DNA from 4 places in the Pseudoalteromonas sp. SG44-5 genome. Region 3 is predicted to be linked to each of the others. Evidence: predicted binding sites of a transcription regulator. Region 3 holds the regulator's gene; each other region holds the start of a gene.

Region 1 (8,131 bases), on a different contig from region 3:
AGGAAAAACTCAATGCAGTGCACAAGTGCACAGCACACCAATTATCGCGGTGGTGGTAATTTCTTTAATCTACCCTCTTTAACCTTTTATTTAGCTAACCCACAAACACAAAAAAGCCGCTGTATTTTGCAATACAGCGGCTTTTAAAATCATTATTCTAAATTAATAGATTATGACTTAGGCGCACGACCCGCACGTTTACGTTCGTTTTCTGTAAGATGACGCTTACGAATACGAATGTTTAGTGGCGTTACTTCAACTAACTCATCTTCATCAATAAACTCAAGCGCTTGCTCAAGTGAATAGTTTAAAGGTGGAGAAAGCGTTTGTGCTTCATCTGTACCAGATGCACGTACGTTAGTTAACTGCTTACCTTTAAGGGCGTTAACTGTAAGGTCGTTATCACGGTTATGAATACCGATAACCATACCTTCGTAAACTTCAACACCGTGGCCGATGAATAAACGGCCGCGCTCTTGTAAGTTAAACAATGCGTTAGTCAGTGCTTTACCTGTAGCATTTGCAATGATTACGCCGTTTTTACGAACACCGATTGAACCGCCTTTATGAGGACCGTAATGATCGAACGTATGGTACATAAGACCAGAACCCGAAGTAATTGTCATGAAATCAGTTTGGAAACCAATTAAGCCACGGCTTGGGATAATAAAGTCTAAACGCATACGGCCTTTGCCATCTGGAGACATGTTAGTAAGCTCACCTTTACGTAGGCCAACTTGCTCCATTACAGAACCCTGATGCTCTTCTTGACAGTCAATTGTTACTGTTTCAAACGGTTCTTCTAATACACCGTCAACAGTACGCAAAATTACCTCTGGACGAGATACAGCAAGCTCGTAACCTTCACGACGCATATTTTCGATTAAGATACCTAGGTGTAATTCACCACGGCCAGAAACACGGAAGCTATCTGGGCTAGCAGTATCTTCAACGCGAAGTGCTACGTTGTGTACTAGCTCTTTGTCTAAACGCTCACGAATATTACGTGACGTTACAAACTTACCTTCTTTACCACAAAACGGTGAGTTATTTACAGAGAATGTCATTGTTACTGTTGGCTCATCAACACTTAGTGGTGGTAATGCTTCAACGTTAGTAGGACAACAAACAGTATCTGAAATCTTAAGCTCGCCAATACCGGTTACAGTAACAATGTTACCTGCATAACCACGGTCTGTTTCAATACGCTCAAGGCCTAAGTAGCTTTGTACTGTACCAATTTTACCGTTACGTTTAGTACCATCAGCACTAATAATAGTTACTTGTTGGTTTGGAGCAACAGAACCACGCTTGATACGACCAACACCAATTACACCCACGTATGAGTTGTAATCAAGTTGAGAAATCTGCATTTGGAAGTCACCTTCAGGATCTGCATCTGGTGGTGATACTTCGTCAACGATCATTTGGAACATGGCATCCATGTTATCAGATGGCTCGTCTAAATCTAATGTTGCCCAGCCGTTGATTGCTGATGCATAGATTACTTTAAAATCTAACTGCTCGTCAGTGGCGCCTAAGTTATCGAATAAATCAAAGATTTGATCCATAACCCAATCAGGACGTGCACTTGGCTTGTCGATTTTGTTAATTACTACGATTGGCTTTAAACCTTGCGCAAATGCCTTTTGCGTAACAAAACGCGTTTGTGGCATTGGGCCTTCTTGAGCGTCAACAATTAGTAATACTGAGTCAGCCATTGAAAGTACGCGTTCCACTTCACCACCGAAATCGGCGTGTCCTGGAGTATCTACGATATTAATGTGGTAGCCGTTCCATGAAATAGCGGTGTTTTTCGCTAAAATGGTAATACCACGTTCTCTTTCTATATCGTTTGAATCCATCACGCGCTCTTCATTACCGCCGCGTGTTTCTAATGTGCCTGAAAACTCAAGCAGTTTGTCAACCAGTGTAGTTTTACCGTGGTCAACGTGGGCGATAATTGCTATATTTCTTATCTTTTCGATACTCATTAATATTCACTCAGAGAAATTGAATCTCATTGATCCTGCAGGGGCTTACGCACTCACCTGCGTTTTCACGAGATGTCCCAGCATAGGATTTAAAAGGGCGCATATTATCCCTTATAAATGGAATGGATGAAAGTTTATCCAAAATAAATTTGCAAACTTTCTGGTTTTTTTATTTAACCTACTGTTTTAAATTAACTAATTATAAAAATAAAATTTTTAATATTTTTATAAAAACCTCCACTTTAATGACTTTATTGCTATTTTGGTCAGTCTTTTGTATTTACTTTATGTTAGTCTATCACGATTAAATAGCGAGCAACTTTTTACTCTGTAACTGTTGCACTATATTGAAGCATTTACGCACCACAATGGTGCGCATTAGAAACAGCCGTTATTACTTTTGTATTTTTTATGTTTATAAACATTAAGTTACAATAGTGGCACAAAATCAGCTTATAAAACACAAAGCATTTAAGCAGCAATAACAAAACCTTATAGTTGGAGGACACATGTCGCAATCGGTTTTAGATTTTATTAAAGAAAATGACGTTAAGTTCATTGATTTACGCTTTACTGATACCAAAGGTAAAGAGCAGCATATTTCAATTCCTCATCACCAAATTGATGAAGACTTTTTTGAAGATGGTAAAATGTTCGATGGTTCTTCAATTGCTGGCTGGAAAGGCATAAACGAATCAGACATGGTGCTAATGCCTGTTGCTGAATCAGCTAAGCTTGACCCATTCACTGAAGAAGCCACATTAATTATACGTTGTGACGTAGTAGAGCCTTCTACATTACAAGGTTACGAGCGCGATCCACGCTCTGTAGCAAAGCGTGCTGAAGAATATATGCGCTCTACGGGTATTGCTGATACGGTTTTATTTGGCCCAGAGCCAGAGTTCTTCGTATTTGATGACGTAAAATATAAAACAGACATGTCTGGCTCTATGTACAAAATCGATTCTAAGCAAGCTGCTTGGAACTCAGATAAAGAATACGCAGACGGCAATACAGGTCATCGCCCTGGCGTTAAAGGCGGTTACTTCCCAGTTGCTCCTGTTGATGACTTTCAAGATTGGCGCTCTGCTACTTGTCTAGTATTAGAAGAAATGGGACAAGTTGTTGAAGCACATCATCACGAAGTAGCAACTGCTGGACAAAACGAAATTGCTACGCGCTTTAATACTATGGTGATTAAAGCCGATGAAATTCAAGAAATGAAATATGTTATTCATAACATGGCTCATTTATACGGCAAAACAGCCACTTTTATGCCTAAACCTATTGTTGGCGATAACGGCTCTGGTATGCATTGTCATCAGTCGTTAGCTAAAGACGGTGTTAACTTATTTGCAGGTGATAAGTACGGCGGTCTTTCTGAAGATGCGCTTTATTACATTGGCGGTATTATTAAACATGCTAAAGCAATTAATGCGTTTGCTAATGCCTCTACTAACTCGTACAAACGTTTAGTACCAGGTTACGAAGCACCAGTAATGCTTGCATACTCTGCACGTAACCGTTCTGCATCGATTCGTATTCCGGTAGTACCATCAGCTAAAGGTCGTCGTATTGAAGTACGCTTCCCTGATGCAACGGCTAACCCGTATCTTGCTTTTGCTGCCATGCTTATGGCTGGCCTTGATGGAATTAAAAATAAAATCCATCCTGGTGATGCAATGGATAAAGATTTATACGACCTACCTGCAGAAGAAGCAGCAGAAATTCCAACCGTTGCCTCTTCATTAGAAGAAGCACTGGCATCTCTTGATGCTGACCGTGAGTTTTTAAATCAAGGTGACGTGTTCTCTAATGATTTAATTGATGCTTACATTAAACTTAAGAGTCAAGAAGTTGAAAGACTTAACATGACAACGCACCCAATTGAGTTTGAAATGTATTACAGCTGTTAATTTTAATTAACAGTTATAAAATATACCTTTAAGCCCGCTTTGCGGGCTTTTTTAATGGTAAATTAGTACTTTCTCCACTAAAGTAAAGTTAATGTTAAAAATGCAGGGTTGCAGAGTGAGTAGCAAGATTTTATTACTACTAATTACTTCATTATTAAGTGTTTGTAGTTACGCTGGTGAAAAAAAAATTTACGCATGGAAAGATAAAAATGGCGTACTGGTGTTTTCAGATACCCCCCATATTGGCGCCAAAGAGATAAAACTCACCAGCCAAGATTTAACCATGCCTGCAACAAATACAGATATATTAAATAATCAAACTAAAGCGCAGCCGGTTGCATTTAGTATTGGTATTGCATCGCCTGAGCATCAGCAAACTATTCGTGAAAACACCGGCTCTGTGTATGTATCTACTCGCATTACCCCCCGCTTTGAAAACGACTTTACAATACAGCTATTTCTTGATGGTAAAGCCTATGGCGCAGCAAGTGATACCTCAACCTTTGCTTTAAGAGATGTAGAGCGTGGTGAGCACACTCTGCAAGTTAAGCTGTACAACAAACAAAACCAAGTCATTGCGACAAGCCCATTGAGTGTATTTTTTATGCATAGAAAAGGCTTAAGCTTAGGTAATTAACTCCCACCTAATTCACATTAAAAATAGCAATTGCAGTGCAATTTCATTAAATTACTTGCCTGAAAACACAGGCGCACTAAAATGGTGCAACAATGCTTAATAACACACACTTTAGCCCTGAGCTACTCAATGCCATATGGCAAAATCAAACCACCGCCGTGATGCTTTTAAACGAAAGCTTTACGCTTATTTATGCCAATACCAGTACCAGTGAACTACTTGGTTTAGGCACTAAGCGTTTATTAGGGCAGTCTTTTGATGATTTATTTAACTACCATTCAATCGATTTAAAACGCATAGCGCAATACTCTTTAATTGATGGCGTAGATTGCCACCAGCATAGGGCTGACGTGGTATTTGTTGATTCTCGCCATGCTAAATTAGCAGTCAGTTCAAAACAGATAAAATACCAAGGTGCACTTTATATTTTATTAGAATGTCGGCAAACCGATGATGAAATTAAATTCGATCAAGCATCAAATCAAATGCATCAATACCAAGCCGCACGTAATTTAATTCGAGGTTTAGCGCACGAAATTAAAAACCCTTTAGGGGGAATTCGCGGAGCGGCGCAGTTATTGCAATACGAGGTAGACCAGCAAGAAAGAAATGAATGTGCCGAGCTTATTATTGAGCAAGCCGACCGATTGCGTGAATTAGTAGATAGACTGCTTGGGCCTAACCAATTACCGCAAAAGTCTTATGGCAATATACATCAAACCTTAGAGTCGGTGATCAAATTAAGTACCCTAGATAATAGTGACAATATTCGCTTGGTAAAAGATTACGATCCGAGTATTCCCGATGTTTATATTGACCAAAGTAAAGTGCAGCAAGTGGTGCTTAATATTGTGCGTAATGCCCAGCAGGCATTAGTTAATGGTGGGGAAATAAAAATTAAAACCCGAATTAACTATCAGCACCGCCGGCCCGGTAAGGCACCCAAAAAAGCCTTGTTAATTCAAGTGCTCGATAATGGCCCAGGGATTGATATTAGTGTACGCGATACTTTGTTTTATCCTATGATCACTAATAAAGATGGCGGCTCTGGATTGGGGCTTTCTATAGCGCAAACATTAATTGATCAACACAATGGTTATATTGAGTGCGATAGCTGGCCTGGTCACACCGAATTTAATATTTATCTGCCTTTTGCAGATTAACGCCTTGGAGTATGCATGAAAACAGTTTGGCTTGTAGATGACGATGCCTCAATTCGTTTTGTATTAGAAAAAGCGCTTACTCGCGCAGGTTTTACAGTACAAAGCTTTGCTGAAGCACAAAGTGTGCTTAATGCATTAAAATTTAGCCAACCTAGTGTGCTGATCTCCGATGTAAGAATGCCCGGTATGGACGGCATGGCACTGCTAGAGCTAATAGCAGAGCAAGTGCCCGGCTTACCGGTTATTATTATTACCGCGCATTCAGATCTCGATTCCGCCGTAAATGCCTTTCAAAAAGGGGCTTTTGAATATTTAGCCAAACCTTTTGATTTAAACGAGGCGATTGCCCTAGTTGAAAGCGCCTATAGAGCTAATTCTACAAAAAAAGTTAAACGTAAACTCACGCCCCCTAAAAGCGCACATATAATTGGCGAAGCACCTGCCATGCAAGAAGTGTTTAGGGCCATAGGTAAGCTTGCAGCCTCAAGCATGAGTGTACTTATTAATGGTGAGTCAGGAACGGGTAAAGAGCTTGTTGCCAGCGCCCTGCACAACCATAGTCCACGTAAAGAAAACCAATTTATTGCGCTAAATATGGCCGCAATCCCTAAAGAGCTGGTTGAGTCAGAATTATTCGGCCATGAAAAAGGGGCTTTTACTGGTGCAGATAGCGTGCGAAAAGGCCGTTTTGAACAAGCCAATGGCGGCACTCTATTTTTAGATGAAATTGGCGATATGCCTCTCGACGTACAAACTCGACTACTGCGAGTATTATCTGATGGAGAGTTTTACCGTGTTGGCGGGCATAAAAGCATAAAAGTAGATGTGCGTATTATTGCTGCAACCCATCAAAACCTTGAAGAGCTCGTAAAACAAGGCAAGTTTAGGGATGACTTATTTCATCGCTTAAATGTAGTGCGCCTGCGCTTACCAGCCCTTCGAGAACGTACCGAAGACATTGAGCGTCTAGCACTGCACTTTTTACATAAAAGCGCTAAAGATCTACAAGTAGAAAGCAAAATTCTTAGCCTTAAAGCAATTGAGCAGCTACGCTTGTTCAGTTGGCCCGGTAACGTACGTCAATTAGAAAACACCTGCCGTTGGCTTACGGTTATGGCTCCTGGCGAGCTTGTTAGCGAGCAAGACTTGCCACCTGAAATTATTAATGCCTCACTAACTCAAGAAGAAGGCGATTGGTTAGATGCCTTCCAGTTATGGCTTAATCAGGAACTTAAACAAGGTAAGGAAAATATTTGGCCTAATATTCAAGCGCAACTAGAAACCCGCTTAATAAAAACAGCACTCGCCAATTGCGCAGGCCACAAACAAGAAGCCGCTATAAAAATAGGCTGGGGACGCAATACATTGACCCGTAAATTAAAAGAGCGCAACATTAATTAGTTTTGCGCGTAATAAACTCTTAGGTAATTAATGAAGTTAATAGAGAACATTCCGCTATTTAAACAGATGGAAATTATCAATCGTTTAGGATTTTTTAAAGAATTTAGCCTTAACGAGCGCCAAATACTTTTAGAGTCGTTTGGTTTATTATATTTAGTGCGCGAAAATTCATTTTTATTTAAACAGCACGACAACGATAAGCGCTTATTTATAGTACTTAGCGGTGCATTAATAGTGTTTAAGCACAACCATTTATTAGAGCTCGGTACTATACGTCCTGGGGAGTTTATTGGTGAAGGCGCTTTTATTAATAACCGCGCACGCAGCATTAGCGCACGTGCTAAAACGGATGCAATTGTGCTTGCTATTACCTCTGATGCCCTTACTCGCTTACCCAATGTAATACGCGAAAAAATTAAAGATAGAATAATTGAAGGTATGAGCTTACGTATTGCCAAGTTGAGCGAACACATAGAAAACCATGGTTAGATTTGTATACGCACTTTGATGCAAAAATAGTGACTTCACTTTATACTAGCGTTAATGCGTTACCCCACCGAGAGCAAACATGAACGAAGAATATATAGAAATTGAATTAGAAGAAGAGCCGATTGAGCTGTGTAAATTATTAAAAGTACTAAATTTAGTAGAAGGCGGCGGCCAAGCAAAAAACTTAATTGCTGAAGGTTATGTGGGTGTTAACCATGAAATTTGTACAATTAAACGGAAAAAACTATACAGTGGCGACATACTAGAATTTGATGGTGAGCTTTTCCAACTTGCATTAACCGAAGATGCAACACCGGTAGAGCGACCTGCCGAGCAGCCGCAATCTGAGCCAAGCCAAGCAGCACCGCAGCCAGCGAGTCAGCCTGCAAAAAATAAACGTAAGCGTACTAAAAAACCTAAAGTAGATGAAAAAACCGGTCGTCGCCCTATTTCATTCGGTTAAATTATAGTCTTTTTTGATTTTTTATTTATAAAACCAGCCAGCTTGTATAGTTGGCTTTTTTGATCTTT
Region 2 (8,131 bases), on a different contig from region 3:
AAAATCTTCTAGGTAGTTAACAAAAAATGGATGGAGTTGGTTATCCATCGGAATATGCCCCGTTGCCCAGTTTTTATTGCTACTTGGAATGCGCGAAAACCCCGCTCGCGAGTGAGTCATATTTAGTGGCTGTAACATGTTTTTTTCGATGTAATCGTTCCAACTCATCCCAGATACGCGTGCTACCACTTCCCCTGCGGTAACAAACATTAAGTTGTTATACGCATATTGGCTGCGAAAGCTGCTGGCCGGTTTTAAGTATTTTAAGCCTGCTAAAATATCATCAACCGACTTGTCGGTACTTGGCCAAATCATTAAGTCGCCTTGCCCAAGCCCCAACCCACTGCGATGACTCAGCAGATCGCGAATACGCATTTCGCGGGTTACGTATGCGTCATATAGTTGAAATTCTGGCAGGTGATCAATCACTTTATCGTCCCAGCTCAACTTACCTTCATCAACCAACTTAGCCAGCGCCGCACTGGTAAATGCTTTGGTGTTAGATGCAATGCCAAACAAGGTGTCTTTATTAACCTTATTACCGGTGTTTATATGGGTTACACCAAAACCTTTAGCAAATATCACTTTGTCGTTTTCAACAATAGCAACTGCCATTCCTGGCACATCAAAACGTGCCATGGAGGTTTTAATTACCTGCTCTATTTTATTGGTATCTACCTGTGCCCAGGTACTAAACGTAGCCCCTGCTAATAAAGCAATTGTGGCAAACTTAATTAACTTCATTGTTATCCTTTTTTATTATGATTATTTTTGATGTACTGCAAATTCAATTTCAGCACGCTCTAGGTTACTGTCGCTTTTTTGCGCGCGGTTTAATATTGCATCACTGTATGCTTTTGGAACGCCAGCTTCAAGCGCGCCGCGATGAACGTGTTTAATATACCAGTCGTAGGGTAGCGCTTCACTGTCATGGGTATTGGCAATATAGCAATGAGCGTTAACGTCTTCGCCGCTTAAAAGCTTTACGGTTATATTTACGCAGTCGTAACCTGCACCTTCTATACCATCTAAAATGACTTTTTCGGCATCACTTATTTGATAAACAACCCCATAAACTAACGCATCCTCTGCATCACTTGGGCTAATACTGCACTTACCTGAGCCATCTTTAAAATACATATCAAAGGTTAGCTCATAACCTTGTAATACGGCTGTACCAATGCGCTTAGCATTAGGCAAGCGCGCCAGTAAACGGTGAGACGACATGTTAGAGCCAAACGAAAAATTATAAAGCGACATACCTACTCCTAAAATTAAATAATGTAACTTGGTTTTAAATTACAACACGAATAGCCAAAGCTATTAAAATAAAAAACAAGGTGGCTTTAGGGTTTAATGCATTGGTTAAAAAGCCGCGCCGAAAGGCAAACCAAACGGGCTCTGCTGGCACCGTTTTGTTGGCAATATTATCATTTAGATTTGCCCCCGGTTTGGCTGCTCGCAGTGCTTGCACTCCCAAATAAGCTAAATAGGCACCGGCCAAGTATTTAAGCCCCATAAAATAGCCGCACCAACACCTGCACTAGTCCAAAGAGCATTGCGCCTACCTTGCTGCACACTTTGCTTTAATACCACAGCAAAATCGGGCCCTGGGCTTGCTACTGCAAAAAAGTGCGCTACGGCAATCAGTAAAAATTCGTCTAAGTAATTCACACAATATCTCTGCTTAGTTTGGCATATACGCTAATAACAGCGGGTTAGCTGAGTTATTGACTAATGCTTTAATTTCTTTTTGCGCTTTTTTAAATTGGCCGCGCAAATGCGGTTTTAAATGCTGCTTAGAGCGTTTATCATTTTTAAAGTAACTCACTAACGCATGCATAAATACCGTATGGGTTTCGTTCAACGACGCTTCGCGATTTGCATAAGGGTTATAACACGAGCCACAGCCGCCCTTAAAATGATATACCGTATTGCTCATCATTACCCCAAAGCCTAAAAAGCAAGCCAGTGCATCAGCAGCTTGCGCTAAGTAGTCTTTTCCGCCCGGTGGTAATACGCCTACATGATGAATTAAAATAGTCGCTAACGTTCCAGCAAAACTGGCAACTAAGTCTTGTGGCTGGTTTACTTGATTTGGATTAAACGAAATATTAATAGCCTGGCTAGGCGGTACAATTAATTTAGCGCCTTCGCCACGTAGTTGTTGGCTAAATTTAAACTGTGGAAAAACCTGTGGAGTGAGCTGCTGCGGTGCAACTAGTTGAATAGGCCACGCTGTCATACCCGCATAACTACTTACGCGGTTAAATACCTTAGTGGCCATTTCTTCAATACTCGATACCGAGTCGGGAAAGAACTCAACCGTGGGCAAAGTGATTTGCGTATGCTGGGTAAAAAACTCAACATCAAAGTTTTCAACTGCCCATATAAAGGTATCAATTAACCATTGCTGCTCTTGCTCAGCCAGTAATGGTTTGGGCTTAAATAACGCTAACATAGCTTACTCTCGCTCTTGCCCAAGCGCCCATTGCCATGCTTGTGTATTGTATAATGGCACAGTAGATAACGCATGATGATGACTCCCCGTAGACTCTTTAGTCGAGTACGACAAATACAATAAGGTATGTGCTTTAGCATCGTAAATACGACGCACTTTTAATGATTTAAACAAAATACTTTTAGATGATTTAAATACCACTTCCCCAGATTTACTCCGATCAATCTGCTGCAATTGCTCTGCGGTAATAACCCCGGTTTGCCGACACGAAATTGACATATCAGAAGGATCTGAAAAATCTAAATTAGCTTCTATATGGCTAATATGGCACGTTACCCCAGTGACTAAAGGGTCTTGTTGCGAATTTACAATTACATCCTTGGTGGTAAATAACCCAAGGCTTACAGAGGCAACATCATCTGAGCACGCTGTTAAGGTAAGCATACCTGCGAGTAAAAAGCTGACTTTTAAATACTTCATCGTGTTCTCCAACATACTTAAAGAGGGATACGGTTTATTCTTCTATACTAAACGTATTTACAGCTACAAAACACATGTTGTAAAAAATAAACATTGCGCTATATACATTCACCTTTGCCGCACCATAACACTTCTTAATGGCTAATTGTGCAAAACAAAAAGATGCTAATTCAGCATTGTAGGGGTTAGCGGGTAACCTGGTATTTGGTATAATAAGGTTCACACATGTAGTAACTCATAATAGGAACGCCTAAATGCCGCACATTATTATTGAACACTCAGAAGACCTCCCTGTATTACCACAAGTACTTGTAGAAAAAATTCACAACGCCGCTTTCCAAAGTAATTTATTTGATTTAGAAACCATAAAAACACGCGCTATTTCCTATCAGCAATATCTACTTGGCGCAGGCGGGTCGGGGTTTATACATATTGCGGTACACATTTTGGCGGGACGTTCTATTGAGCAAAAACAAATGTTAAGTGAGCAACTACTTGAGTGTTTAAAAACCTATTGCAGAGCATCAGACAGTTTAAGCGTTAATATTTACGATATTGAACATGAGATCTACCGTAAAAATTAATTTATTTTACCCGTCACATTAAATTAGTGAACAATTCTAGTACCAAAAAAACAGCTTAATCACTAATCAAAGTCATAATGTATAGTGACCTATAGGCTATTTCTAACGCGGTTAATTAGCTACTTAATAAGTCAGAATGATCATGTTATTAATAATATAGGTATTAACTTAAAAGCGTTAATAAGTACTCTGTAAAAAATCCCTAACTAGGGATTTTTTATTGCCGTAAAACAATTCTATTTATTATTTTATAATGAAACAGGCAAAAATATACTTAAAGTGTAATTAACACAACATAGAGCTATTCATTAGTTAATGATTGGAATGATTTTTAGTAGGTATATTTAAAAGTGGTGGCCCCTCCCAGACTCGAACTGGGGACCTAACGATTATGAGTCGTGTGCTCTAACCAACTGAGCTAAGGGGCCAACTTTTTGTATAACTGTAAACAGTTAATTTTTTAAGAAGCGTTTAGTCACATAGCGACTAAAGCGGGGTGCAGTATAAAAAGTTTTTAGGGGCTTGTCACTAGCAAAAGTCTTTATTTTAACAATCAATGGTCTAACTGCTTAAATAGTAATCTTTTTATGGGTGTAATATTAAGATTTGCAGAATTTAGGGTAATACTGGCAGCTAAGTAAAAATGAAATGGAAGGCTGTATATCGCGTAATTTACAAATTGAGCTTTAAACAAGCAACTTACAGCTTATATTACGCGACAAACAGAAATGAATTATTTTTTTGCGATAATGTATATTGCATGTATTACTCCAGGGAAGTAACCAAACAACGTAAGTAAAATATTTATCCAAAAATGTAAGCCTAAACCCACCTGTAAAAATACTCCCAGTGGTGGCAATAAGATTGAAAAAATAATACGTATAATATCCATAAATATTCTCCTTATTTATAAACTAAAAAACTTATAAGCAAAAACCCAGCAGAGCTGGGTTTTATAAATGCTATGTTACTTTGCAACTATCGTTAGTTTATCTACTACGTCGCGAACATCTTGAGCATTTTTAGCAATTTTTACTGCAAGCTGTTTTTCAGCATCTGAGTTCACTGTACCGGTAAGAGTAACTACACCGTTGTCAGTATCTACATCAATGTTTGTACCACCAACTTCTGAGTTAAATAAATAACGCGTTGTGATGACTGTGGTAATTTTAGCGTCGGTTAAGCCGCTACCATCATCATCTTTCATGTTGTCATGGCTTTTACTGTTCATGTTTTTCACAACAGTAAGCTGGTTATCAACATCGGTTACACCATCTAAACTCAGTACAAGTTCTTCTGCTAACTCTTTGTCGAGTTCGCTATTAACTTTACCTGTTAGTATAACTTTGCCATTTTTTACATCAGTGTTGATGTCAAAGTTATTGAGGTTAGTGTTCATAAGAAGCACTGTTTCAGCCTTACCATCAATCCAAGCATCTTTACTTTCATTTTCCCAGCTGCTCGCTTGAGCACCCATAGCCGTAGTACCTAAAACTAACGCCGCAATGATAGATTTGTTAAATGTTTTCATAATCTTTCTCCTTTTGATTAAAGACACTTTAACTAATGCCAGCTTTAGGCCAACTTTAATAAATAAGTAAAATCAGATAGTTAAGGCGGGATATAAAATAACTTCACTTTGTATACATCACTTTTTTACCGACTTATCGGTAAAAAGTTCTCAGTAGTGAAAATAGCTAGATAATTACCATTTTGGTTAATGGATCGTTAATATAACAAAGTCACAAATAGGCTAAAAACATAACAAGCTGATTAATAACAATAATATTTTTGGTATGTGCTTTGCTTATATAGTGACAACAGTAAAATAAAAGGAATACCCTAATGAGCGTAAAAATAACAGACCGCCCGCTAGAGCAAGTGCGCGAAGAAGTGATTGATCAACTAATTTATAATTACAGCCACGGAGTTATTTCTGTTGAAGCATTTGAAAGGCGTTTAGATGAGGCAATGGCTACAAATAATAATGAAGCCCTTGTTAGCTTAGTTGAGGATTTAACCCTTAATACTGATCATCAATATAATGCCCAAAAGCATTCGCAATTTTCACCCAATTACAGCGCTCAGCAATTTAGCCAGAGTGACTTTACATTACGCAGTATTTTAGGCTCCAATGAAAGAAGTGGCCAGTGGATTGTGCCTAAAAATATTTACCTGACTAACTTTATGGGCTCGGTAGTACTTGATTTTACCGATGCTATTTTTACCCACCAAGAGATAACGATTCATGTTAACTGTATTTTTGGCAGTGATGAAATATACGTACCAGAACACGTTAATGTAGTATCAAAAATGTTTAGCATTATTAGTAGTGTTGAAAATAAAACAGTGGCACTTAACAAGCATCAAGGCCCGACCATCCATATTGAGGGAAAGGCTATTATGGGCTCGGTAGAAATAAAGATTAAGCGCACCATTAAAGAAAAATTTATTAGCTTTGCTAACCAATTAAAAACCCAACTTGGTGGTAAAAGTGGTACTCCAATGTGATGAACTACCTATAAAAGCATGTTCATAGCTTTTAACTTGGGCCCAGGTTAAAGAGTAAAAAACATGCTACATTTTTAAAGCACTAGAACACATTTAAAAAGTGCTTTGCAGATTCATCAATGCTGAATTTCTATAAAATGCTCTGCACATCAAGCAAGTATAAAAAACAAACAAAAGTATTTAGGCTTTGTTGTTTACTTTATGGCAAAAGTCGCTAAAATACGCCAGCTAAAATATATAAACGTTCTTTTACAACCCAAAGGTAATACCATGCATCCAATGTTAAACATTGCGGTTCGCGCTGCGCGTAACGCAGGCAAAATTATACTTCGTGCAAGTGAAGATTTATCAAAAGTTGAAGTTCAACAAAAAGGCACTAACGATTTAGTGACTAACATTGATAAAGAGGCTGAAGCTATAATTCGCGACACCATTTTACGCTCTTACCCTGATCACTGCATTGTTGGTGAAGAATTAGGCGAGCATAAAGGTAAAGATGCAGATTACCAATGGATTGTTGACCCGCTTGATGGCACAACTAACTTCATCAAGGGTATTCCTCATTTTGCGGTTTCTATCGCACTTAAAGTAAAAGGTCGTTTAGACCAAGCCGTTATTTATGATCCAATTCGTGGTGAGCTTTTCACTGCCTCTCGTGGTCAAGGCGCACAACTTAATAGCAAACGTTTACGCGTTTCTAAAACAGTTGATTTAGGCGGTTCAATCTTAGCTACTGGCTTCCCTTTCAAGCAAAAACAACACCTAGATGCATACACAGAAGCGTTTAAAGCTTTATTCATACATACTGCTGATATCCGTCGTGCGGGCTCTGCTGCGCTAGACATGGCTTATGTTGCTGCTGGACGCGTTGATGGCTTTTTCGAAATTGGTTTAAAACCTTGGGATACTGCTGCAGGCGAGCTATTAGTAAAAGAAGCAGGCGGCATGGTTGTAGATTTTGCTGGCGGCGTAAACTATAACAATAGTGGTAACATTATCTGTGGCGCACCTAAGCTAACTCAAGCAATAATTCGCGAAATTCGCCCTGTATTAACTGAGTCATTACTGCGTTAATACAAATTGCATGGTTTAAAAAAGGAGCTTAGGCTCCTTTTTTGTTGTCTGCAAAAAATTATTTATAACGATTAAACTGCTTGTTTTTCTAACCTAGCAACCACACTACTTGGCTTACTACGCTGACATAAAAACAAATGGCTATGAGCAAAGCGCTTTGCTGATTTTTTAGCATTACTTGCCAATGCTGCAACCTGATGGCTATTCTTATAATGGTGTAAATCGGGAGTAACTAAGCCTATTGCCAGTGTTACTAATGGCACAAATTGTGGCTTCCCTTCTCTATTTGCACTCCAATATCCCTTATTTTTAATATGTTCGGAACTAAAAAACACCTGTGATTCTATTTCAAATTGGCGAATAATATGCTCGCACACTGCGGCAGCATTATTATCATCAAATAGCACCATAAAGTCATCGCCGCCAATATGGCCAACAAAACTGTTTGTATTACTACACGCCTGCATCGTAATATTTGCTAATAGTTTAATTACACTATCGCCGCTAGCATAACCAAACAAATCATTAAACTGTTTAAAATGGTTCAAATCTAAATACGCCAATGAAAACGCCTTTTGTGTAGCTAAACGCCGCTCTATGGCATCGTTAAGAGCTAGATTACCGGGTAACATAGTTAATGGGTTAGCGTGCTGCGCATGACGAATTTTTTCATCTGTTATATGTTTTAATATGTCGCGTACTGGCACAATGCCTAAATACTGCTGCCCTCGGGTGATCACTATATGGCGGCGAATATCAAAGTCGCATTCGGTAATTTGCTGACTAACGTTATCTAGCAGCTGGTTTTCATCTACCACTAGCGGTTGCCTGTCCATTACTACAGTGGCCGCACGCTTGTCATACAAAGCATGGCCATAGGCCGCTGCAAACACTTCACTAAGTTGCTCTTTGTGGAGCAAGCCAATTGGCTGACACTGCGAATTAATTACCACTAGGCTGGCAATTGATTTATCTCGTTCAAATAGCGCATGGGCGTCTTTACAACTGGTTTCGCTATCAA
Region 3 (8,131 bases):
TGCGGTGCCTAAAAAGGCAAATATACCTACTATATCGGTTACTGTAGTGAGTATTACACTGCCAGCAAGTGCAGGGTCTATTTTCATACGTTTAAGTATTATAGGAATACACGCACCCGCCACACCCGCAACAACTAAGTTCATAAACATTGCAAACGCCAGTACCGCGCCAAGCATTAAGTCCCATTGCCATAGGGCTATAACACTGGCAATTAAAACAGCCCATAAAATACCGTTTAATGCACCAATGGCGAGCTCTTTTATCATTACAAAACGTTGGTTAGTTTGGTTAATATGGCCCACTGCTATACCACGAATAACCAAGGTTAATGACTGGCTACCGGCCACCCCACCCATTGAGGGGACAATGCCGTTAAGCACGGCTAAAATAGGCAGTATTGCTAAAGTGCCTTCAAAAAAGCTGGCAACAAAAGCAGCTGCCAGAGCCGTTAATAAGTTAACACCTAGCCAAACAGAGCGTTTTTTTGAGCTTTTTAAAACCGGTGCAAAGGTATCTTCTTCATCATCAAGACCCGCTAAACCTAATAAGTGATGCTCTGCGTCTTCACGAATTACATCAACAATGTCATCGATAGTAACACGGCCAAGTAGCTGGGCGTTGTCGTCAACTACTGGGGCTGATATCCAGTTATGACGTTCAAATAACTGCGCCACTTCGCTTTCATCCATCGAAATAGGAATAGACTCACAGTCTTCATCCATTAGGTCGTGAACAATTTTTTCGGGCGAATTGGTTAGTAAGGTACTTAACGATAAAGCGCCTAAAAAACAGTTATGCTTATCGACAACGTAAAGGTCGTCGGTACCCTCAGGGAGTTCGCCGCGCAGACGAATGTAACGCAGTACCACATCTAGGGTTACATCAGGGCGAATGGTTACTGTATCTGTGTTCATCAGCGCGCCAGCAGAGCGTTCCTGATAGGAGAGTGCTTGCGTAGCACGTTCTCTATCTTGAATGTCCATGGCGCTAACCACGTCTTTATAAACCGTGTCAGGCAGGCTTCGCAGTACTTCACCTAAGTCATCGTGGCCCATGTCTTCAGTGGCAGCAGCAATGTGCTTAGGTTCCATTTGGGCAATAATGCCTAAACGTACATCTTCAGAGAGTTCTTCAAGAACATCACCTTGTACATCTGGATCAACTAATTGCCAGAGCAGGCGACGAACTTTATGCGGTGATGATTCTAGTAAAAGTGCGGTATCACAAGGAGCTGTTTTTGCCAGCATGCGCCTAACTTGAACAAACTGACCACTATTGAGTGACTTGGTCACTTGTTGTAATTGTTGTAGTGGGTAGTCTTGTTCGAAAGTTTCGGGCATTGGCGTCCTTAATTTATTTTTATAACGTTAGGGAAGAAGTTAGTCATTAACTTCGTTCAGTTTATCTTACTTTTTTTAGCCAAACTAGCTTAAGGTTTCACTAACCCTATATTTTAGCTCGTTTACTTGGTTTAAATAAAGTGCCTACTATTCTTGTTCGTTAAAGCGCTGCGCTATTAATTGGCCAACGGCATGTAAAGCATGCTCTGCATCGGGTCCTTCGCACACTACTTTTACTTCTTTACCTTGGCTGCTTTCTAGTAACATTAAAGCCAGTACGCTATCGCCAGCGGCTTCTTTTTCATCTTGAAATAAGGTAATAGATGCGTCAAATTGTACCGCTAATTGTGCTAATACGGTAGCAGCTCTAGCATGCAGGCCTAGCTTGTTTTTTATTAAAAATGTATTTTCTAAGCGCATAAGATACTCTACTTAAGCTGAACAGATGATTATTTAAATTGAATTATTTTTCTTGCTCGCGATGGCGAATTTTTACATTAGGGTGAGACATAGCAAAGCTTTCACCAATTGTTTGCGCTAAATAAACTGAGCGGTGCTGACCACCAGTACAACCAATAGCAATGGTTAAATAACTGCGATTATTACGCTCTAGGTGTGGTAACCACGTTTGTACAAAGGTTTGAATTTGCCAAGTGAATTTTTGCACAATACTATGACTAGCTAAATAATCTTTTACTGGTTGATCTAATCCAGTTAAAGGCTTGAGCTCCGGTTCCCAGTGTGGGTTTGGTAAAAAACGCGCATCAAAAACATAATCAGCACCTTTGGGAATACCATGCTTAAAGCCAAACGACTCAAAGGTAATGATAAGCTGTTTGTCTTTTTTACCGAGTATGGTTTCACGCATAGATTCAGCAAGTTGATGCACACTTAAATCGGTTGTATCAATGACATGATCAGCCCGCGTTACGAGTACATCGAGTAATTCTTTTTCTTTTTTTATTGCTAAATCTAGCGGTAGCGAATCAATCGAAAGCGGGTGCAAACGACGTGTTTCTGAATAACGGCGGATTAACGTTTGATCGTCGCTATCTAAATAAAATAACGTTGGTTTAGCAAAGTCGGGCAAGTACTCAAGGATATCGTTAAACTGCTGCTGGTCTTTAGGCAGGTTACGCACGTCTATACTAACGGCTATTTTATCGTAGTTATCAGAGACACTGCGCACTAATGAAGGCAGCAAATTTACCGGAATATTATCTACACAATAGTAACCTAAATCTTCTACAACACGTAAAGCAACTGACTTACCAGAACCTGAACGGCCACTTATAATAATTAATTCCATTTACCACCCCTTTATTAGTAACTAGGATTGATCCAAAATAACTTGGTATAACGCTTCATCAGACTTTGCCGCACGCAATTGCTTACAAAACTCTTTATCGTTTAGTTTATCAGCTATTGTGGCTAGTGTTTTCAAGTGCTGCTGGTTATCGCCATCGGGCACTATAAGCGCAACAAAAATATCAACTGGACGATTATCAATTGCATCAAAATTAATAGCGGTTTCGCTTATTAAAATTAAGGCAAGAGGCTCTTGTGCCCCGCTCATACGGCCATGTGGAATTGCTATTCCTCGGCCAATACCGGTACTACCTAGCTTTTCTCTTGCCAATAAAGCAGTGAGAATATCTTGCTGAGGTAAATACGGCATTTTTTTATGCGCGAGTTCACTGATGAATTCTAAAATTCTTTTTTTACTATTAAAAAGGACCACAGCTTTGCTGCAGTCCTGGCATATAAGTGAGCTTAATTTCATAGTGTTAGTGTCGAGCAAACTTCTCTTTGTGTTTAATTACTTGACGATCGAGTTTGTCAATCAACGAGTCAATGGCAGCGTACATATCTTGGTGTTCGGTCGATGCAAATAGCTCAGCGCCACTTACAAAAATTGTTGCTTCAGCTTTTTGACTTAATTTTTCTACATCGAGAATAACATGCACATTAGTTATGTGATCTGAGTGTCTTTGCAGCTTTGCAAATTTATTATTTACATAGTCTCTTAATGAGTCTGTAATGTCTACATGACGACCAGTTAAGTTTAGTTGCATCAGCATTTTCCTCTTTGTTGTACGTCTTAAATCAAGCTTTTACGTTGATTCGACGGGGGAATAGCCAGAGATTCGCGATATTTTGCAATTGTCCGTCTAGCTACTTTAATTCCTTGCTCAGCCAATATATCTGCAATCTTGCTATCACTCAATGGTTTGGCTAAGTTTTCTGCAGCTATCAACTTTTTAATCAGGGCACGTATGGCAGTTGATGAACATTCGCCACCATTTTCGGTGCTTACATGGCTTGAAAAAAAGTACTTAAGCTCAAAAATGCCACGTGGAGTGTGCATATATTTTTGCGTAGTGACCCGTGAAATAGTCGACTCGTGCATTTCAACTATTTCGGCAACATCGTTTAATACCATAGGTTTCATGGCTTCTGGGCCATGTTCAAAAAACGCTTGTTGCTGCTTAACAATACAATTAGTTACTTTCAGGAGTGTTTCGTTTCTACTTTCTAGGCTTTTAATAAACCATTTAGCTTCTTGTAAGTGCGAGCGAATAAATTGGCTGTCACCGCTGGATTTTACTGTACGAGACATAGCCGCATATTGGCTGTTAACACGTATTTTTGGCATGCTATCAGGGTTTAGCTCTACCACCCAGCGGCCTTTTATTTTTTTAACAGACACGTCAGGTATAACGTATTCAGACTCTTCTCTGACAATAGTATCCGCAGGCTTAGGATTAAGCGTATGAATAAGTGTCATTATTTCTTTAAGCTCTTCTTCTTTGAGCTTAGTTTTTTTCATTAACGTACGATAGTCGCGAGCAGCGAGTAAATCGATATGATCAGTTAACACCATTTTTGTTTCGTTAATATAAGGGGTGTCTTTATCAAATTGATTTAATTGAATGCATAAGCATTCTTGCAAGCTGCGAGCTGCAATACCAACAGGATCAAATAATTGAATGCGCTTTAGCACTGCTTCTATTTCATCTAGTTCTACTTCGTGTTCGTCGTCAGTTTCTTGGTTAAAGCTTGCTAAAAGGTCTTCGCAACTGAGGGTTAAAATACCAGAGTCATCTACGGCTTCAACGATAGCTATGGCAATAGCTTCGTCGGTAGGGCTAAAAGGGGTGAGCTGTAATTGCCACATTAAGTATTCATGCAGGGTTTCGGTTGATGCACCTTGATAAATAGATTCATCTTCAGGCATTGGCCCTGATGAAGAGGCAGGCGCTGCGCTCATATATTCATCCCATGATACATCCATGGCCATGTCGTCGCTTATGGTGTCTTTATTTAGTGCTTCACCGCTATCTTGCTCATACTCGCTTGGGGTGTCGTCAGCAGAGGCGCTAACAGTAATGTCATCTGCTTTTTGCTCGTTTTTACCTGCTGATTCTTCCGTGTAATCTTGTTCATCAACTTCAAGTAATGGGTTGCTATCAAGTGCTTCTTGTATTTCTTGCTGGAGATCCAAGGTACTAAGCTGCAATAAGCGAATAGCCTGTTGCAGTTGCGGAGTCATTGTAAGTTGCTGGCCCATGCGCAGCTGTAATGATTGCCTCATTTATCTCTAACAATCCTTATAAATTGATATGATTAATCTTAGCAGATGCTTATAGTAATAACATAAATATTACAGTTTGAACTGCTCGCCTAAATAAACATCACGTACTGTTTTATCGTTTAATACAAATTCAGGAGTACCAGATGCAATTAGCTCCCCATGAGAAACAATGTAGGCTTTTTCACAAACATCAAGGGTTTCCCTTACATTGTGGTCGGTAATTAGTACGCCAATACCACGATTTTTAAGGTGTTCTATAATTTTTTTAATATCGAGTACTGAAATAGGATCCACGCCAGCAAAGGGCTCATCAAGCAATATAAATTTAGGATCTGCAGCTAAAGCACGTGCTATTTCTACGCGGCGACGTTCACCACCAGATAGCGCCATACCTAAGCTGTCGCGAATATGTTGCAGGCTAAATTCGTCCAATAAACTATTTAGGGTTTCTTCCCTGGCTTGTTTATTTAGTTGCTTACGCGTTTCTAAAATAGCCATTAAATTTTGATACACAGTGAGCTTTCTAAAAATAGAAGATTCTTGTGGTAAATAACCAATACCTAAACGAGCACGGCTGTGCATAGGAAGTAAGGTAATATCGTTATCATCAATTAATATTTTACCTTTGTCGCTAGGTACTAAGCCTACAATCATGTAAAAGGTAGTGGTTTTACCTGCGCCATTTGGGCCAAGTAAACCAACAATGCTGCCAGCTTTTACTTCAAGTCCTACATTTTTAACAACTTCACGGCCTTTATAGCTTTTTGCTAATAGCTCTGCTTTTAATGTACTCATGGCTGACCTTTATTGAGTTTTTGTTCTTTTTTTACGTCTACAGGCACTAAAATAGTGTGTACCCGATCAGTTGAGTTTTCATCTTTTTCAGCACTTATAAGCTGTTGCTCTATATCATAGGTGATGCTTTTAGCCGTAATTTTTTGCCCAGCTTGAGAAATGTTTGCATCTCCTACCAGGGTTAAAAAACGTTTCGCTACATCGTAACGTACTTCGTTAGCGCTGGCGCTCATGACAGTGCCATCTGCTTGCTTTTCTTCAAAATATGCAGGGCTGCCCGTGGCAATTAATAGTTGTTTATTATCGCCAAGTTCGTCGCGCTTATGTACTTCTAAACGATCGGCGGTGATACGACGATTACCGTGAATTATCTCGACGTTTTTCTCAAAAATACCAACGTTTTCTTTTAGTTGGCCTTCTTGGCGGTCAGCACTAATAGAAATTTGATTAGCTAATGGGGAAGTACTTTGCTCTGCCGCATTACTATTAAATACAAGTATAAGCGATGGAATAATAAGTATTTTTGCAAGGTTATTGGTCATAATATAGTGTTCGCGTATGGTTAATTAGTTTTATCACCTCGGTTGTTAAATTGGCTTCAAGGCCTTTACCGGTGATCTTTAAATTCGGTCCAGTTATAATAACGGGCTGTTCGCTGCGCATAGTGAGTAGCATTATATCTACTTGAATATTGTCGGCGGTAATTTTGTCTATCATTGCGCCATCAATTAAGTTTTGGGCAGTTACATTACCCTCTAAAATTAATTGTCTTTCATCGTAAAGTGTTGCTTCATCAGCATTGATACGCCACGTTTTTTGTCTGTCGTCGTACAATATGAAAGTAGGTTTTTCGAATAAGGTAAATCCTAGCTGCTCGTAAAGCTCCGTTTTAACCGCAGTTACTTTATGGCTAATTTCACCGTTTTCGTCAAAAGCTGTTTGTTTTAGCTCAATGGCGGTGTAATCGGGTTTAGCTATTACTTCTGAGTCGGCTTTAGCAACCGTATTTACCTGAGTAAAATAAGGGTACCAAAGCCAAACCATACAGGTGATGAATAAAACGCTTAAGACTATGCGCGCTATATTCATGAACTGGTGCCTTGGCTAGTTAATGGTTTATTGTTTTCAAGCATAAGTAAGTCGGTTAGCTCTCTTACTGCACCAAAACCACCCGGCATTTGCGTAGTGTAATGTGCTAAGCGTTTAATTAGTGGGTGCGCGTCGTTTACTGCGACTGCAAAGCCAACTAACTCCATAACAGGCATATCAGGGCCGTCATCACCAATATAAGCAATTTGCTCATCGCTCAAATTAAGCTTGTTTTTAAGTTCTTGGTAGGCAATAAGCTTGTTTTCTTGACCTTGATAAATATGCTGCACGGTTAAGCTGGTCATACGTTGTTGTACTATTTGCGAGTGCCTGCCGGTAATAACCGCTACTTCAAAGCCGCTGTTAATAAGTGCTTTAATACCAAAGCCATCTTTTGTATTAAATGCTTTTAGCTCTTCACCTTGGTTGCCAAGATAAATTCGGCCATCAGAAAATACGCCATCAATGTCGCATATAAGTAGTTTTACTTTTTTTGCGCGCGCTTTAGCGTCATCACTTAGCGCTTGATAGAGTTCTTCAAATTGCATTTATAATACTCCTGCTTTAAGTAGGTCTTGCATATTGAGTGCCCCAATAGGCTGATTATGCTCATTAATAATAATTAAGCCATTAATGCGTTTATGTTCCATAATATTAAGCGCTTGCGCAGCAAGCATATCTTGGGTTGCCGTGGTACACGATTTAGTCATTACTGCATCTATTGACGTGGTATGAATATCAACGCGTTGCTCTAAAATACGGCGTAAATCACCATCGGTAAATAACCCAGCGAGTTGCTGATTATCGTCAACTATGGCGGTCATACCTAAGCCTTTAGCTGTCATTTCAATCAGCGCATCTTTAATAGTTTGCGAAGTAGTTATAATAGGCGTATTTACACCGCTGTGCATAACATCTTTTAAGGTGAGCAGTAATCGCTTCCCTAAACTGCCACCGGGATGCGATAGTGCAAAGTCATCGGCAGTAAATCCGCGTGCTTCTAACAGTGCTACCGCCATTGCATCGCCCATAGCGAGTGTTGCCGTGGTACTGGCTGTTGGTGCTAAGCCTAATGAGCAGGCTTCTTTTTCTACTTTAATGCATACATGCACGTTAGCAAGTGTGGCCATGGTTGATTGTGTATTTCCTGTCATGGAAATAATTTTTGCACCAAGGCGTTTTAACACTGGAATAATATTAAGTACTTCACTGGTTTCGCCTGAGTTAGAAATAAGCATAACGACATCGTTTTTAGTGATCATGCCCAAATCGCCGTGGCTGGCTTCGCCTGGGTGCACAAAAAAAGCAGGG
Region 4 (8,131 bases), on a different contig from region 3:
CCGGCCATCGCCATACCCACTTTTTGTACCTGTTTGGGCTCTAAGTGTTTGAGTATTTGCGCTGCATCTTCTTCAGATAAACTTAATAGCAGTATGGCCGCTTTATCTACGCCATCTAGCTTATCAACATCGAAAGCTGCTGGGAGTTGTTTTTGGTTTTGATCAGTCATCTTCGGTTAACCACGCTTTCACTACTTGTGATGATAGTTCTGGTTCATTAGCTACAAGGGCACGTACGGCTTTAAGTAAGTCTTCGTCACCATGTAAATCGGGTAGCTGCAGTGTACCATCGCTTGAGAAGCCAACTGAAGCAGAATCAAAGTCTTTATTTAGCATATCTAAGCTATTATCGCCAATATCAACCCCTGAGCTAAGTGCATCTTCATCGTACTCATCAAGCGTGCTGTCTGGGTAAATTAAGCGTTTTAGCATAGGTTTAACTACAGCCATAATCAACACAATAATAACCAATGCAGCCAGTACTAAGCGTACTATTTTCATAAACCAGTCTTGTTCCCATAAAGGTACTTCAAAACTCATATCTACGGCTTCTCGTACAAAGGGAACTGTTACTACTTCTAGGGCATCGCCGCGCTGTATATCAAAGCCAACACCACCTTGTAATAAACGTCGAATATTTGACAGTGCCTCAACCGAGCGCGGGGTCATGGTGGTTTCACCGTTTTCGCCCACTGTTGGCAAATAATCAACCGCCACCGACACGCTAATTCTGCGAATCGTGCCGCTTTGTTGGCGCTTATGCGAAATAGTAGTATCGAGCTCATAGTTACGCGTGGCTTCTTTGTGCGTACGACTCGGTGAAGTAGCACTTCCTGCGCCGCCTTGGCCTGCCACTTCTGGAATATCTGAATTTACCGGAGGCTGATTACTTAACGCGCCAGGAATACCCACAGCTAAGCCGCCTATGTTGTTTTCCTCAAACGTGGTTTCGCTTCTTACCGCTGGTAGGTCTGGGTTATAACGTTTTTGCGTTTCTTCTAATGAGCTAAAGTCCATGCTCAAATCAACTTGCGCAGTGTAATTACTCAAACCAACAATAGGGATTAAAATGCTATCAATTTTTTCTAGGTATTCTTGCTCGCGCTTACGCTCTAGGTCGTACTCTTTACGAGAACGCGCAGAAAGTGAGCTTTGTGAGCCCGAATTTAATAAACGGCCATTTTGATCGGTAACCGTTACGCGTGCAGGCTCAAGCCCTTGCACTGCTGAGGCTATCATATCCACCACAGAGTCTACTTCTTCGCTGTTAAGTGAGCGGCCGCGTTTAAGCGTAAGCACCACAGTTGCTGAAGGCTTTTTCTCTCTGCGGGCAAATACGTTTTCTTTTGGAATAGCTAACAGCACCTTGGCGCGAGTGATGTTATTAAGCTCTTCTATAGTGCGGGCAAGTTGCTGCTCTCGGCCATGCTTTAGGCGCTCGCGCTCTAAGCGTTGGCTTACACCAAAGCCCATGTCTTGCATTATTATGTCTGAGCCAGAAGTAGGTCCTTGATCCAAACCTTCGCGAGTCATTAGTAATTTTATATTTTGGTATTCGCTTTCATCAACCGACACTACATTGCCATCTAGTTGATAATCTATTTTTTGCGCATCTAAAAAATCAAGCGTTTGAATTAGCTCTTCGGTGGGCATTTTACCTAATGGGCGCATATCTGGCTGACGTGCCCAAATAATCACAAAAATGGCAATTGCCAAACAAATCGCCAGTGCAATAATAAGGGTAACTTGACGCAATACATCAACACCGCTTAACGCACTTAAATAGCCCGACTTTTGTTCTTGTTGATCGTCACTATCGCTTTGCTCAATACCGCCACTAGCAAGTGCAAGATCTGTAGATTGATTAGATTGCGCCACAATTATTCTCCACTACCTGATTAAACAGGCATATTCATGATTTCTTTGTAAGCTTCAACAAGTTTATTACGCACTTGTACGGTCGCTTCAAATGCAACAGAAGACTTTTGCGAAGCAATCATTGCCTCAGCAAGCGATACGCTTCTGTCGCCCATTTCAACCGCTTTTACTTTTTGACCTGTGTCTTGCTGTAACTCATGCACAGTATTGAGCGCATTGCTAAGCATATCGCCAAATTGTGCTGATGACGTAGACTGAACTTGCGTAGGCAATTTATTGATTTGATTATTACGGCCCGCTTCTAAGGCCATTGATTGCATTTCTTGAAATACAGCGCTATTTTGAATTTTCATTATTTGTCTCTAACAATGCAGTTAACTCTTAAGGTTAATAAAGCACAAAACGTGCCACATAAATAAAGCTTTAAATACATGGTGTTACAGTTGGTTTTTACTTAGTCAGAGTTTTGACAGCCCTAAATTCAAGGTGTTGAGTTTAGGGCTTTTTTGAAGGTTATGCAGGAAGTGAAATACCTAAGTCGCGCATTTGCGCTAGTTTATAACGTAAAGTTCGCGGGCTAATACCCAAGGTTTCTGCTACGTCTTTACGCTTGCCTTGGCAACGCGCAAGTGTTTCTAAAATAATTCGATGCTCTTTATCTTTAAGCTCATCTTTATAACTGCCTGTATCTTGAGCGAGTAAATCTGATTTTTGCTCATTCGGTGTTTGATCATCAAGCTTTTCATCACCCGACTTTTCGTCATTAATAATGGCTGTTGTTTTACTATCGTAATAGGCGCTAGTTAACGCACTTTCACTAATTGCTGGCTCTACTACAAAGTTGCTTGGTGCTAAGTTTTCAATAAAAATAGCTTGCTCACTTATGCTGTTGCCACTGCGCAGTATAAGCGCACGCTGAATTACGTTATCAAGCTCACGCACATTACCTGGCCATGTATGGCTAAGGAGCTTTTGTTCAGCTTGCTTATCTAAAATAGCCAGCGGCTGCTTAGCTTTAATTAAATGGCGTTCAATTAAGTGCTTCGCCAACACAATTATATCGCCAGGGCGCTCGCACAATGGCCGCCACATTAACGGAAAAACGTTAAGGCGATAATATAAATCTTCCCTAAACTGATTATTCGCTACCGCTTGTTTTAAATCGCGATTACTGGTTGCGAGTATGCGTACATCCAGCGCAATGGTTTTACGACTCCCTAAGCGCTCAACTTCGCGCTCTTGTAATACACGCAGTAGTTTAACTTGTAAGCCCAAATCCATTTCGGTAATTTCATCTAGTAAAATAGTACCGCCCTGTGCTTGCTCAAACTTACCTGGGCATGCCTGAATCGCGCCAGTAAAAGCGCCTTTTTCGTAGCCAAATAACGTGGCTTCGAGCATATTTTCAGGAATCGCCGCACAGTTAATAGCCACAAAGGGCTTTGCAGCACGCGCTGATTTATCATGAATAAACCGCGCTAATACTTCTTTACCCGAGCCACTTGGCCCCAGCACCATAACACTGGCGTCTGATTTAGCTACCCTACTTGCAAGCTCCAGCAATTGAATACTCGTTGGGTCGGCAACAATAGGGCCGTCGGTTTCTTTGGGTTTTTCGGGTAAATAGCGGCTCACCATATTTAATAGCACCTCGGGTGCAAATGGTTTGGCCATATAATCAATCGCGCCTAAGCGCATTGCCTCTACCGCATCGTCAATAGTTGCGTAAGCGGTCATCATTAAGACCGGTAAATCGGGGTAATTTAATTTAATACTGCGCAGCAAATCTAGGCCGCTCATAGCGCCCATTTGCACATCGCTCACCACTAACGAAAAGGATTCTTTTTTTAGTAGTAACATCGCCTGCTCTGCACTATCGGCAGCAACGCATTCAATACCCGACATTTCTAGGGTATCTATTAATGCTTCGCGAAGCCCTGCGTCGTCCTCTACAACTAAAATAGTATTACTCATAACGATTCCTCTAATTTAGATGCTGCGCTAATTGGCAATAGCAAGTTAAAACAAGCGCCGCCATGTACATTATTAGTCACCTCTATACGCCCTTGGTGCGCATTAGCAACAGAGCTAACAACCGCCAACCCTAAGCCTGTGCCTTGGCTGCTAGTGGTAAAAAATGGTTCAAACAGTTTATCTACCTGCTGTAGGTCAACACCTGGGCCATTATCACTCACGCTAATGCGTACAAAATCTGGGGTTTGCAAATCGCGCATTGCACTTACTTGCACTTGTGCCCCAGAGCCTATAATTTGAATACTGTTATGAATCAGGTTTTGAATCGCACTGGCAAGCGCGGTTTTATTCCCTAAAATCGCAATGTCGGGCTCAGGTAAGCTTACATCAAGCTCACTGTTATTAAGCGTTATCATGGCATCTGCACCGGTTTTTACTTCGCTTAATAATTGCTGCATAGACACCTGCTCAACCACATGCTGATCGCCACTTTTGGCAAATAGCAGCATGTCGTTTACTTGGTTTTCTAAATCTTTTAAGCGCGACATTAATTTAGTTTGAAAGTTATCGCGCGACGCTTCGGGTAAGCGTTTTGAACCTAAATTAGCAGCATAAAGCATAGCCGCCGACAGCGGCGTACGTACTTGGTGCGCCAAAGATGCCACCATTTTACCCAGCGCACTTAAACGCTGCATATGTGCAACCCGCTTTTGTAAGCGGCGGGTTTCGCTCAAGTCTGTCATTAAAATAAGTTGCCCAGGCTCTGGGGCAAGTGCGGTAATATCAAGTTTTATTAAGCGCCCGTCTTTTAAAGACACTTCGTGACCATCATCTTGCTGAGGCCGAAAAGAGCGCTGAATAACACTAAACCACTTTTCGCCTTCTAGCGGCTCGCCAAGCATATCAATCGCAATTTGATTCGCTTTCGCTATCATGCCTTTACCATCAAGCACAATTACTCCTGCGGGCATAGTATCTACTAAATGCGAAAGCCAACTAGCCTGTTTACGCAGATCGCTTAACTCCCCTATATACTCCTCTTGAAGTAAACATGGGTTATACTGATTTGCAGAAATAAACTGTGGTTTTAACACACTAGCAAGTGCCATAATCAAATCTCTAATTGATGCAGATATAGCTTTAAATGCACAATTTATACCACCTTTTATTACCATGTATATCATTGAGTTACACAGTAAAAATACGCGACATTAAAATGACGCGCAAATAAAAGCACCGCAACTAAGGAACTATAATGACCAAGCAATCTCGCTGCTCATGGCTCGACACCAGCAAACCCGACTACGTTGCATACCACGATAACGAATGGGGAGTGCCTGTGTATGACGATAAAAAACTGTTTGAATTTTTAACGCTGGAGTCGGCGCAAGCAGGCTTGAGTTGGTACACTATTTTAAAAAAGCGTAATGGTTATAAAAATGCTTTTGCCGATTTTGATGTACGCAAAGTAGCAGCATTTACCGAGCAAGATATTGAGCGACTAATGCTTGATGCGGGTATTGTGCGCAATCGCTTAAAAATTGCTGCTACTGTAAATAACGCCAAATGCTTTATTAAAATTCAGCAAGAGTTTGGCAGTTTCAGTAACTATCAATGGCAGTTTGTTGGCAATAAGCCGCAAGTAAGTAATTTAAATTCTGCTGACAACGCCCCAGCAATTACCCCTACCTCAAGCGCATTTGCTAAAGATTTAAAAAAGCGTGGTTTTAAGTTTTTAGGGCCAACAACCGTATACGCCCATATGCAAGCCTGTGGTATGGTTAACGATCACAGTAATAACTGTTTTAGAAAAGAAGAAGTTATGAGGCTAGGGGCTAGGGGCTAGGGGCTAGGGGCTAAGGGATAGAGGCTAGGCAAACAGTCTGATTTCAGGCTTTTAATCAAGCCTCTGTAATTATTACATTTAGTGAAATTTATTTTCACCAAGAGCTGTGCATAACAACACAAAAAAAGAACAGTACACCTATTTATAAGTCTCTATAGCTCAGCGTCTCTAACCCTCTTAGCGAATATTGTTACTAAGACTAAGTCGCACTACGTACGCGCATCAGCAAGCTAAACGCTGTGCTTGGTTATTTTTTACCTAAAGCCTGACCCCTGACACCTAAAACCTGATAGCTGTCCTTAATTTTTAGTCTCTCGACAAGTTATATTTTTTCATTTTTTCGACCAAAGTAGTGCGGCGTACTCCGAGTATTTCGGCGGCGCGGGCAACTACATAATCAAAGCGCTCTAATGCTTGAGTAATTAAGTTAATTTCCAGCTCGGCTAAGTATTCTTTAAGCTCAATCCCTTCGCTGGGTAACAAGCCTGAATCTGCTGCTGTAGGGTGGTCGGTTTCATCGTCATAATCGCTAAAGTCGGTGCTAAATATGTCGTTAAAAGCATCGCGCTCCATTAACTCTTCTGGGTACTGCGGCTCATAGGCTTCAACTTCAATATAACGATACTTAGCCGGTAAATCGGGAACATCTACCACTTTTTCTGGGAACATTATCACCATTCGCTCAACTAAGTTTGCAAGCTCGCGAATATTACCCGGCCAACTATGCTCTTTTAAACTCTCGACCGCGCGCTCAGTAAACTTAGCGGTTGAGCCACTTTGCTCATTAACGCGGCGCATTAACTCTTTTAATAACAGCGGTATGTCATCGGCGCGCTGAGTAAGCGACGGGCTTTCAATAGGGAATACGTTTAATCGGTAGTATAAATCTTCACGAAACGTGCCTTGCTCTATCATAGTTTCGAGGTTACGGTGGGTTGCAGCAATAATACGTACATCGGCCTGAATCGCTTTAGTGCCGCCTACTCGCTCATAACTGCGCTCTTGCAATACGCGCAGCAACTTAACCTGCATTTGCAGCGGCATATCGCCTATTTCATCTAAAAATAGCGTACCGCCTTGCGCCAGTTCAAAACGCCCTTTACGAGCAGAAATTGCCCCTGTAAATGCGCCTTTTTCATGGCCAAACAATTCACTTTCGAGCAACTCCCCCGGAATCGCACCACAGTTAACTGGTACGAAAGGCCCTTTAAGGCGTTTAGACAATAAATGTACGTTACGCGCAACCACTTCCTTACCTGTGCCCGACTCACCTAAAATAAGCACATTAGCATCGGTTTTGGCTACTTGCTCAATTAAAAAGCGCAGGTCTTTAACCGCTGCTGTTTCGCCCACTAAGCCGTCAAAGGTATTATGTGGCTTACTGTGTTTGTGCTCATTAGGCAGCATACGTTGATATTGTTGGCAATCATGTAATAACTGCGTGGTTACTTCGTGGCTAAATGGCTCACAAATTAGCCCCACTACATTAGCAATACTCAGTAAAGGCTTGAGTGTTTCGCCAATTAGCAAAAAAGGAAACGTAGGGTAGCGCTTAATTAAACTTTCGTGATCAAGTGCCTGCAATGCACCTAAAATTACAATGCATTCTTTACTTTGATACTTACTACACGCTTGCTCAAAGTCGGCTTCCGTTTGTAATTGCACCGCTTCACCTATAAAAGTAAGTGAGGCATATAATCCTATCGAGCGATTGTTATTATTATCTAAAATTAAGATCATATTTAGCGGGCCATTCATTTCACTAATTTATTTTGTTAATCAAATTGTAAGCCAGTTGAAATTGTATGCAAGCACTAGTGGCGACTTTTTGACATTAACGCCAAAAAACAGACACTTTAATTAAAGCAACAATACTTAAGGATTAACCATTAAGTATTAAGTATTAAGTATTAAGGTTGTAAAGGCCCCCTACATTCGCATAATAAGTTAATCGCAAAGCTTAATACTTAAATTAGAGAATAAAGTCACTTTATAATAAAAATATTCACTAATATTTACTTAAGTTGCCGCCTTAAATGCCGATAAGTAAGTATATATAAAATGCTTGGCATTATAATTGCTGGCATTGTATTAATATTTTTAGTTATCAAAATTTAGGATCTTCTCATGGCACATGCATCAATTAAAAAATACGGTCAAGTTCGTGCAAGCAGTATTAGCGAAATGACACCTTACGAACAAATAAACCTAATTTTTAGTAACATTATTGGGCGCTTAGCTGCAACCAAAGGTTTTATTGAACGCAAAGAAATTGAAAAAAAGGGCGAAAACATTTCAGCCTGCATTTTACTTTTTGGCGCATTACAAGACGCACTTAATTTTGACATTGAGCAAGGCTCAGAAATTTCAGACAACTTATTAGCGTTATACGACTATTGCCAACGTACATTAACTAAAGCTAACTTAAATAAC

The links. Region 3 encodes sigma-54, which starts transcription at its own class of promoters, with help from an activator protein. Its sites were predicted from a motif close to GTTGGCACGNNNNTNGNNT; they were not measured.
Region 1: the regulator sigma-54 is predicted to act here: its motif matches at 2,431-2,449, upstream of glnA (glutamate--ammonia ligase).
Region 2: the regulator sigma-54 is predicted to act here: its motif matches at 5,092-5,110, upstream of H5079_RS15180 (BON domain-containing protein).
Region 4: the regulator sigma-54 is predicted to act here: its motif matches at 2,272-2,290, upstream of fliE (flagellar hook-basal body complex protein FliE).

The regions. Positions count from the first base shown of each region.
Region 1 is NZ_JACJES010000009.1:59,588-67,718, forward strand. Features, by position in the region: gene H5079_RS18455 (hypothetical protein) at 13-147, shown strand; gene typA (translational GTPase TypA) at 171-1,994, opposite strand; gene glnA (glutamate--ammonia ligase) at 2,504-3,910, shown strand; gene H5079_RS11260 (DUF4124 domain-containing protein) at 4,026-4,547, shown strand; gene glnL (nitrogen regulation protein NR(II)) at 4,640-5,710, shown strand; gene ntrC (nitrogen regulation protein NR(I)) at 5,726-7,111, shown strand; gene H5079_RS11275 (Crp/Fnr family transcriptional regulator) at 7,142-7,600, shown strand; gene H5079_RS11280 (RNA-binding S4 domain-containing protein) at 7,680-8,063, shown strand.
Region 2 is NZ_JACJES010000020.1:20,567-28,697, forward strand. Features, by position in the region: gene H5079_RS15140 (serine hydrolase) at 1-744, opposite strand, end outside; gene H5079_RS15145 (gamma-glutamylcyclotransferase family protein) at 766-1,260, opposite strand; partial or broken gene H5079_RS15150 (LysE family translocator) at 1,328-1,674, opposite strand; gene H5079_RS15155 (hypothetical protein) at 1,688-2,461, opposite strand; gene H5079_RS15160 (CreA family protein) at 2,465-2,941, opposite strand; gene H5079_RS15165 (5-carboxymethyl-2-hydroxymuconate Delta-isomerase) at 3,196-3,525, shown strand; tRNA gene H5079_RS15170 (tRNA-Ile) at 3,877-3,953, opposite strand; gene H5079_RS15175 (YqaE/Pmp3 family membrane protein) at 4,259-4,417, opposite strand; gene H5079_RS15180 (BON domain-containing protein) at 4,493-5,056, opposite strand; gene H5079_RS15185 (LiaF domain-containing protein) at 5,371-6,036, shown strand; gene suhB (inositol-1-monophosphatase) at 6,307-7,110, shown strand; gene H5079_RS15195 (GGDEF domain-containing protein) at 7,182-8,131, opposite strand, start outside.
Region 3 is NZ_JACJES010000006.1:49,432-57,562, forward strand. Features, by position in the region: gene mgtE (magnesium transporter) at 1-1,341, opposite strand, end outside; gene H5079_RS08835 (HPr family phosphocarrier protein) at 1,489-1,761, opposite strand; gene rapZ (RNase adapter RapZ) at 1,805-2,650, opposite strand; gene ptsN (PTS IIA-like nitrogen regulatory protein PtsN) at 2,672-3,124, opposite strand; gene hpf (ribosome hibernation promoting factor) at 3,129-3,416, opposite strand; gene H5079_RS08855 (RNA polymerase factor sigma-54) at 3,443-4,936, opposite strand; gene lptB (LPS export ABC transporter ATP-binding protein) at 5,006-5,731, opposite strand; gene lptA (lipopolysaccharide transport periplasmic protein LptA) at 5,728-6,273, opposite strand; gene lptC (LPS export ABC transporter periplasmic protein LptC) at 6,263-6,820, opposite strand; gene kdsC (3-deoxy-manno-octulosonate-8-phosphatase KdsC) at 6,817-7,368, opposite strand; gene H5079_RS08880 (KpsF/GutQ family sugar-phosphate isomerase) at 7,369-8,131, opposite strand, start outside.
Region 4 is NZ_JACJES010000007.1:162,633-170,763, forward strand. Features, by position in the region: gene fliG (flagellar motor switch protein FliG) at 1-170, opposite strand, end outside; gene fliF (flagellar basal-body MS-ring/collar protein FliF) at 163-1,878, opposite strand; gene fliE (flagellar hook-basal body complex protein FliE) at 1,899-2,231, opposite strand; gene H5079_RS10285 (sigma-54 dependent transcriptional regulator) at 2,392-3,852, opposite strand; gene H5079_RS10290 (PAS domain-containing sensor histidine kinase) at 3,849-4,961, opposite strand; gene H5079_RS10295 (DNA-3-methyladenine glycosylase I) at 5,108-5,698, shown strand; gene H5079_RS10300 (sigma-54 dependent transcriptional regulator) at 6,005-7,438, opposite strand; gene fliS (flagellar export chaperone FliS) at 7,826-8,131, shown strand, end outside.